DNA from 2 places in the Bradyrhizobium betae genome. Region 1 is predicted to be linked to the other one. Evidence: riboswitches for the same ligand, from Rfam matches in the RefSeq annotation. Region 1 holds a riboswitch; the other holds the start of a gene.

What was found. Region 1 has a riboswitch for glycine ahead of F8237_RS28300 (D-amino acid dehydrogenase). Riboswitches for the same ligand answer to the same signal wherever they lie in the genome.
Region 2: it holds a riboswitch for glycine, as region 1 does, so the genes downstream of both, gcvT (glycine cleavage system aminomethyltransferase GcvT) here and F8237_RS28300 (D-amino acid dehydrogenase) in region 1, are expected to answer to the same signal.

Annotation. Positions count from the first base shown of each region.
Region 1 is NZ_CP044543.1:5,882,973-5,887,058, forward strand. Features, by position in the region: gene F8237_RS28295 (ABC transporter permease) at 1-316, opposite strand, end outside; gene F8237_RS28300 (D-amino acid dehydrogenase) at 499-1,800, opposite strand; glycine riboswitch at 1,869-1,982, opposite strand; glycine riboswitch at 1,986-2,090, opposite strand; gene F8237_RS28305 (M20/M25/M40 family metallo-hydrolase) at 2,186-3,316, opposite strand; gene F8237_RS28310 (ABC transporter substrate-binding protein) at 3,585-4,086, shown strand, end outside.
Region 2 is NZ_CP044543.1:5,737,484-5,741,569, reverse strand. Features, by position in the region: gene alaS (alanine--tRNA ligase) at 1-1,795, opposite strand, end outside; glycine riboswitch at 2,120-2,208, shown strand; gene gcvT (glycine cleavage system aminomethyltransferase GcvT) at 2,354-3,502, shown strand; gene gcvH (glycine cleavage system protein GcvH) at 3,514-3,882, shown strand; gene gcvP (aminomethyl-transferring glycine dehydrogenase) at 4,055-4,086, shown strand, end outside.

The DNA of each region.
Region 1 (4,086 bases):
TGGTCGAGAGCGCGATCGAGATCGACGGCTCGACGCGCTGGCTGATCATCTTGATGACCGGCAAATTGGAGATCAGCGACGTTCCGAGGTCGCCGTGCAGCAGCTTGTTCACCCAGGTGATGAACTGCACGATCAACGGCTCGTTGAGGCCGAGGGAGTCGCGGATGCGCTCCAGCCGTTCAGGTGTCGCGTTGTCGCCGGCAAGAATTGCGGCGGGGTCGCCCGGGGTCAGCCGCAGCAGCAGAAACACGAACAGCGCGACGACGCCCATCACGGGGACCGCCGCCAGAACGCGACGAATGAGATAACCTAGCATGCACCTATCTCCGGCTGCGGAACGTGTGGCGCCCTGGGGCGCCCGTGGAGTCTGTCGTGTCTATCATGCGCGCCTGTCATTCGGGCTTGGAAAGCCGGCCGGAGATGCCGACCTTGCGGGGCAAATTGTGTGCCAAGGGTAGGGCGGTATCAAGGGGCCGCCCTGCGTCCGATCGGAACCACTCAGGATGCATGACGCAGCTCGGTCTCAACCTTGAGTGAGGGGACGGTCGGCGGAGCGTTGAGCCCGCGCCGGCCGTCGATGGTCCCGGCAATCATCTGCGCGGTCGCGGCCGACAGGGTCCAGCCGAGATGGCCGTGGCCGGTGTTGAAGAACACGCCCGGTATCCGGCCTGCGCGCACCACCGGCATCATGTTCGGCATCATCGGCCGTAGTCCGGCCCACGGAATGACACGCGACGTCTCGACGTCGGGGAAATTGCTGCGCACCCAGTCGACCAGCGGCTGCACGCGGTCCGCGCGAATGTCGCGGTTGAAGTCGTTGAATTCGGCGGTGCCGGCGACGCGGAAACGATCGGCACCGAGCCGGCTGGTGACGATCTTGGCGGCTTCGTCGAGCAGGCTGACGGTCGGCGTCGCGTTGCGGCTCGCGGCGGTGTCGAGCTGCACCGTGATCGAGTAGCCCTTCACCGGATAGACGTTGACGCGCTCGTCGAGCAGGGTGGCGAAGTGACGGCTCGCCACACCGGCGCAGACCACGACGCCGTCCACCTTCAGCATGCCGCGCGCGGATGCGGCCGCATCGCTTGCGGACAGATCGGCCCAGCCGATGACGAAGCCGGCGCCGGCGCGGGCGATCGAATCGATGTTGGCCTCCTGGATGAAGGTGGCGCCGCGTCGCTTGCAGGCCTCAGCCAGCCCGCGGGTAAACTTGTGGATATCGCCGGTCGCATCCGACGGCGTGTAGAAGCCGCCGTAATAGTCCTTGCGCAGCGTCGGCTCGATGGCGCGGATTTCCTCCGAAGTCACCGGACGCCGATCGAGGCCGCCTTCCTGCAGCAGCGCGTTGACGCGCAGGCCGGATTCAAAGCCTTTCTTGTCGTGATAGATGTGGAGGATGCCGCGGCGTTCGAGATCGAAGTCGATGCCTTCGCGCGTCGCGATCTCGAACAGATGCTTGCGGGCTTCGATCGCAAGGCGCGTGGTCTGAATCGTGTTGGCGCGGTAGTTGCCGATGTTGGCGACGAACTCGCTCATCCACGAATATTTGTGCCAGTTCGGCCGCGGGTTCATCAGCAATGGCGCATCGCGCCGGAACATCCAGCGCAGGCCTTTGAGGATCGTCGCGGTGCTATTCCAGACCTCGGCATTGCTGGCGGAGAGCTGTCCGCCATTGGCGAAGGAGGTCTCCATCGCGGCGTAGCGGTGCTTGTCGAGCACCGTCACCTTGTAGCCGCGTTCGAGCAGGGCATAGGCGGTCGTTACGCCGGTGATGCCGGCGCCGATGATGGCGATATGGGTCATGGCAGGTTCGGGGCTCCCGTGAGTTAGAGTCGGCTAACCGCCGGCCGTGAAGCCGTTGGCGGCGCCCCATCTGTCACGGTTACCTGAGAGCTTGACCCGGCGCAGACCCCGTAAGGTCAGCTCCGGACTATTCCCTTCGGTGGACGTCACGACATTTCAAATCGTGCCGTCTCTCTCCAGATCGTCCTGACGATACAGTCCTTTTGCCTGAGAGTTTCCGGGGCGGTTGCTCCGTCGGCGCCGCAAGGAAGGCTGGATGCCTTCGTTGCGATCTCTCCCGCATCGTCGCGTGGACCATCGAGCAGTACGATGCGCCTCATTTTTAGACAAGGCTAAATTTCAACCGTGATTGCCAACGTATTGTGCAGTGCAAAGTTGATTCAATTTACTCCAGCGTCGCCAGCAATCCCGCCATCAACCGGCCGCGCTCGACCAGGCTGTCGACCTCGATGAACTCCTCGAGCGTGTGGCCATTGCCGCCGCGCACGCCGAGGCCGTCGAGCGTCGGGATGCCCATCGCACCGGTGAAATTGCCGTCGGAGCCGCCGCCGGAGCTCGCATGCGGCAGCTCGGCGCCGAGCGATTTGGCGATGCCGCGTGCCTTTTCATACAGCGCCATCGTGCCCGCATCCGGCTCCCACACGGGCCGGGTGACGCCGCGCGTCACCTTGAAGGAGACGTCGTTGGCCGTGCCAGACAGGGCCAGCATGCGCTCGACGCCGCGGTCGAGATCGGCCTGGCGTTTGGCCATCGACAGCGCTTCGCCTGTTGCGGTGGTGGCAACGCAGTTCACCCATTGTCCGCCATGCACGACGCCGACCGAGAAGGTGCAGTCTTCGGTCGTCATCGCGTCGATCGCAAGAATCTGCCGCGCCATCTCGCGGATCGCCGAGCGTCCCGACGACAACGTCGCGCCGGCATGGCTCGGTCGGCCCGTCGCTTCCAGGTTGAAGCGCGCGATGGCGTAACGTCCGGTGGTGACGCCGTTGTCGGCGCGGCCTGGCTCGGGCACCAGCACATATTTGTTGCGCGCAGCCTCGGCCTCGATGATGTCGCGGGTCGAGGGCGTGCCGACTTCCTCGTCAGGCGTGAACAGCACGGTGATCGGCAGCGGCGTCGTGAAGGAGGCGCGCGCCAGCTGACGGATCGCTTCCAGCGAGAGATAGTTGCCGCCCTTCATGTCGTAGATGCCGGGGCCGTAGCACTTGTTGCCCTCGCGCCGCCATTTCAGCTTCTCGATGGTGCCGACCGGGTGGACGGTGTCCATGTGGCCGGCGATCAGGATGCCTGGCTCACCTTGCTTCGGATGCGGGAAGCGTGCGCGGATGACGCCGCCAAAGCCCTGGCGGCCGGCGATGCGTTCGATCGTCGCACCCATGATTGCCATATCCCGCGCTGCGATATCGAGCATGCGGTTAACGGCACCGGCGTCCCAGGTCGGGCTCTCGCAGTCGACCCAGGTGCGCAGGCCTTCGAGCATGGCTTCGGAATCGAAGGGAAGATTGGCTGGATTCATCTTAATGTCTCTCAAGCTTCGAAAGATGGAACGCGCATTGCATTGCGCTGGGCAGGACGAGCGGGGAGTGTTGTAGAGCCAAACCGATCTTTGTGGAGCCCGTGCCCGCGCCGCTTGGGCTTGCAGCTAAAGCGGATTGACGCGCACAACACTGTCTGCAAGTCTCGAAAAGATAAAGGCATTGCATGAGGTTAGTTCGCCTAAGGAACGAACCGAATGCTCAACCAATAACCTGCCTTTGAACAGTTTCACGTCAGGAGAAACTTTTATGCTGAGCTTAATGCGCCGGGGGCGGCGCGCGTTCGCCTCCACACTTGCGCTGTCGGTCGTTGCGCTTTCGACCACAATGGCCTCGCCGGTATTTGCCGCCGGCAAGACCATCACCGCGGTGATGCATTCGGATCTGCGCGTCATCGATCCGATCTTCACCACCGCCTACATCACGCGTGACCATGGCTACATGGTCTACGACACGCTGATCACGACGGATTCGAATTTCAAGATCCAGCCGCAGATGGCGGACTGGAAGATCTCCGACGACAAGCTCACCTACACCTTCACGCTGCGGGACGGCCTGAAGTGGCATGACGGCACGCCGGTGACGGCGGAAGACTGCGTCGCCTCGCTCAAGCGCTGGGCCTCCGTCGACGGCATGGGCCAGCAGATGATGACCTTCACGGCCAGCATCGAGGCGACCGATCCCAAGACCATCACGCTGAAGCTGAAGGAGCCCTACGGCCTCGTGCTGGACTCGATCGGCAAGCCGTCTT
Region 2 (4,086 bases), 150 kb from region 1:
AGTCGAAGCGCAGGCGGTCGGGCGCAACCATCGAACCGCGCTGTGCGATGTGGTCGCCGAGCACCTGGCGCAGCGCCTCGTGGATGAGATGCGTCGCCGAGTGATGCGCGCGGATCGACGAGCGCCTGCCGTGATCGACCTCGAGCTGCAGCGCGGTGCCGAGCTTCAGCTCGCCGCTCTCCACCGTGCCGACATGGACAAAGAGATCGCCGAGCTTCTTCTGCGTGTCGGTGACGCGGAACCTGATGCCGCCCTCGCCCGTCAGCACGCCGGTGTCGCCGACCTGGCCGCCGGACTCCGCGTAGAACGGCGTCTGGTTCAGCAGCAGCGCGCCGGTCTCGCCGGCCTTGAGGTGGGCGACTTCCTGGCCGTCCTTCACCAGCGCGGAGACCACGCCTTCGGCGCTCTCGGTCTCGTAGCCCAGAAATTCAGTGGCGCCGAGCTTCTCGCGCAGCGGGAACCAGATCGCCTCGGAAGCAGCCTCGCCCGAGCCCTTCCAGGACTCGCGCGCCTTGGCCTTCTGGCGCTCCATCGCGTCGGTGAACGAGGCCTGGTCGACGCCGATGCCGCGCGATTTCAGCGCGTCCTGCGTCAGATCCAGCGGGAAGCCGTAGGTGTCGTACAGCGTGAAGGCGACGTCGCCGTCGAACATGTCGCCCTTCTTCAAGGACGCGCTCTTCTCGTCGAGGATGGCAAGGCCGCGCACCAGCGTCTTGCGGAAGCGGGTCTCTTCCAGCCGCAGCGTTTCCTCGATCAGATTCTCCGCGCGCATCAATTCGGGATAGGCCTGGCCCATCTCGCGCACCAGCGCCCAGACCAGCCGATGCATCAGCGGCTCCTTGGCCCCTAACAGCTGCGCATGGCGCATCGCGCGGCGCATGATCCGGCGCAGCACATAACCGCGGCCCTCGTTCGAGGGCAGCACGCCGTCGGAGACCAGGAAGGCGGAGGAGCGCAAGTGGTCGGCGATGACGCGGAACGAAGCCACGGTCTGCTCGTTCGGCCCGCTGCCGAGCGCGGAAGCGGTCGCGTCGATCAAATGGCGGAACAGATCGGTCTCGAACACGCTGTCGACGCCTTGCATGATGCAGGCCATGCGCTCGAGGCCCATGCCGGTGTCGATCGAGGGACGCGGCAGCGGTACGCGCTCCTCTTTCGTCACCTGCTCGTATTGCATGAACACGAGATTCCAGAATTCAAGGAAGCGGTCGCCGTCCTCTTCCGGCGAGCCCGGCGGTCCGCCCCAGATGTGATCGCCGCGATCGATGAAGATCTCGGAGCATGGCCCGCACGGGCCGGTGTCGCCCATCGCCCAGAAATTGTCCGAGGTCGGGATGCGGATGATGCGGTCGTCGGAGAAGCCCGCGATCTTCTTCCACAGGCCAGCCGCCTCGTCGTCGGTGTGGTAGACGGTGACGAGCAGCTTGTCCTTCTTCAGCCCGAAGTCGCGGGTGATCAGCGTCCAGGCCAGCTCGATCGCGCGCTCCTTGAAATAATCGCCGAACGAGAAGTTGCCGAGCATCTCGAAGAAGGTGAGATGGCGCGCGGTGTAGCCGACATTGTCGAGGTCGTTGTGCTTGCCGCCGGCGCGCACGCATTTCTGCGACGTGGTGGCGCGCTGATAGGGCCGCTTCTCGACGCCGGTGAAGACGTTCTTGAACTGCACCATGCCGGCATTGGTGAACATCAATGTCGGATCGTTGCGCGGCACCAATGGCGAGGACGACACGATCTCGTGGCCGTTCTCGGCAAAGAAGTTCAGAAAGGTCGACCTGATCTCGTTGACGCCGCTCATGTTCATCCAATCGGGTGTGCTGGAGCATGATCCGGAAAAGTGTGAAGCGGTTTTCCGAAAAGATCATGCTCAAACAAAGAGCTAAAGCGCGATGACTCTTCATTGCGCTTTAGAACCCGCTGACTTGCCATCCAAACCGCGAGTTTGGACTGATATCTGCGGGCCAGAGCGCTTTTAGACAAGGCCAGCTTCGCTGTCCAGAAACTGTGCAGGCGGATCAGTGGGTTGCCGCATCAGCGCAATCCCGTTGCAATCCCTTTGGAAAGGCGCAAAGCCTGCGTTGACAGGCTTGGGCGCCCTGTGGTCTGTACCCATCTGTATCGTACGGCCACGTCGGGAGAGACCGGCATGGGTGCCGGCGCCGAAGGAGCAACCGCCCCGGAAACTCTCAGGCAAAAGGACCGCGTGGCTTTGACGACATCTGGAAAGAGGCACTGGCGGGCTTAAGACCCGGACAGCGTCCGCCGACGGGATAATACTCTCAGGCACAGCGACAGATGGGGCTTCGATGGGTGTCCTCGCGGGAATCGTCCCCGGGGAACCGCCGAGGGCTCCGTAATGCTTGCGCGCGACGACCAAGACTCCCTGAAAAAGACGCCCCTTCACGGGCTGCATGTGTCCCTCGGCGGCAAGATGGTGCCGTTTGCGGGATATGACATGCCGGTGCAATACCCCGCCGGGGTCCTTAAAGAGCATCTGCATACGCGCTCTTCCGCCGGCCTGTTCGACGTCTCCCACATGGGCCAGATCGCGCTCCGCCCGAAGTCGGGCAAGGTCGAGGACGCCGCCCGCGCGCTGGAGCGACTGGTGCCGCAGGATATCGTCGCGATTGCACCGGGACGGCAGCGCTACGCCCAGTTCACCAATGAAAACGGCGGCATCCTCGACGATCTCATGGTCGCCAATTTCGGCGATCACCTGTTCCTGGTCGTCAACGCCGCCTGCAAGGACGCGGACGAGGCGCATCTGCGCGCGAATCTCGCGGACGACTGCGTGATCGATTCGCTTTCCGACCGCGCGCTGATCGCGTTGCAGGGCCCGAAGGCGGAATCCGTGCTGGCGAAATTATGTGCAGAGGCGCCCACCATGAAGTTCATGGATGCCGGCCCGCACAAGGTTGCCGGCCTCGCCTGCTTCGTCTCGCGCTCGGGCTACACCGGCGAGGACGGGTTCGAGATTTCGGTCCCCGCCGCCGATGCCCAGCGTCTTGCGAAGACCCTGCTGGAAAACCCCGACGTGATGCCGATCGGCCTCGGGGCCCGCGACAGCCTGCGGCTGGAAGCCGGGCTTTGTCTCTACGGCCACGACATCGATACCGAGACCACGCCGGTCGAGGCCGCGCTGGAATGGTCGGTGCAGAAGAGCCGCCGCACCGGTGGCGCCCGCGCCGGCGGCTTTCCCGGCGCCGAAAAGATTCTCGCGCATTTCGACAATGGCGCCTCCCGCCGCCGCGTCGGCCTGCTCGCGCTGGGTCGCGCGCCGGTGCGCGAAGGCGCGCTGCTGTTCGCAAATAGCGAGGGCGGCGAGGCCATCGGAAAGGTCACCTCGGGCGGTTTCGGTCCGAGCCTGAATGCGCCGGTCGCGATGGGCTATGTGCCCACGAGCCACAGCGCGCTCGGCACAAATCTTTTCGCCGAGGTGCGCGGCCAGCGATTGCCGCTTACCGTCGCCGCCATGCCCTTCGTCAAGAACACCTACAAACGCTGAGGATTGAGACAATGACCACGACGCTGTACACCTCCGACCATGAATGGCTCGCCATCGACGGCGATGTCGCCACCGTCGGGATCACCGACTACGCGCAGTCGCAGCTCGGCGACGTCGTGTTCGTCGAGCTGCCCAAGGTCGGCCGCTCGCTGAAGAAGGCGGAAGCCGCCGCCGTGGTGGAATCGGTCAAGGCCGCCTCCGACGTCTACGCGCCCGTGACCGGCGAGGTGCTCGAGGTGAATGACGCCCTCATCGCCGAGCCGGCGCTGGTCAATTCCGATGCGCAAAGCAAGGCCTGGTTCTTCAAGATCAGGATTGGCGACAAGAGCGAGCTCGGCGGCCTCATGGATGAAGCAGCGTACAAGGCACACACGGCGTGAAGATATGAGCCAAGCGGTCGCCTCCCACTCGGTGTCATCGCCCGCGCAGGCGGGCGATCCAGTACGCCGCGGCCCATCGGCTCAATCACGAACGCCTGCGTTTACTGGATCGTCCGCCTTCGCGGACGATGACAACGACGACGGCGACAGCGAAATCTAGCGAGGACCCATGATGACCGCGCACCGCAAATCCAACGGCGACAC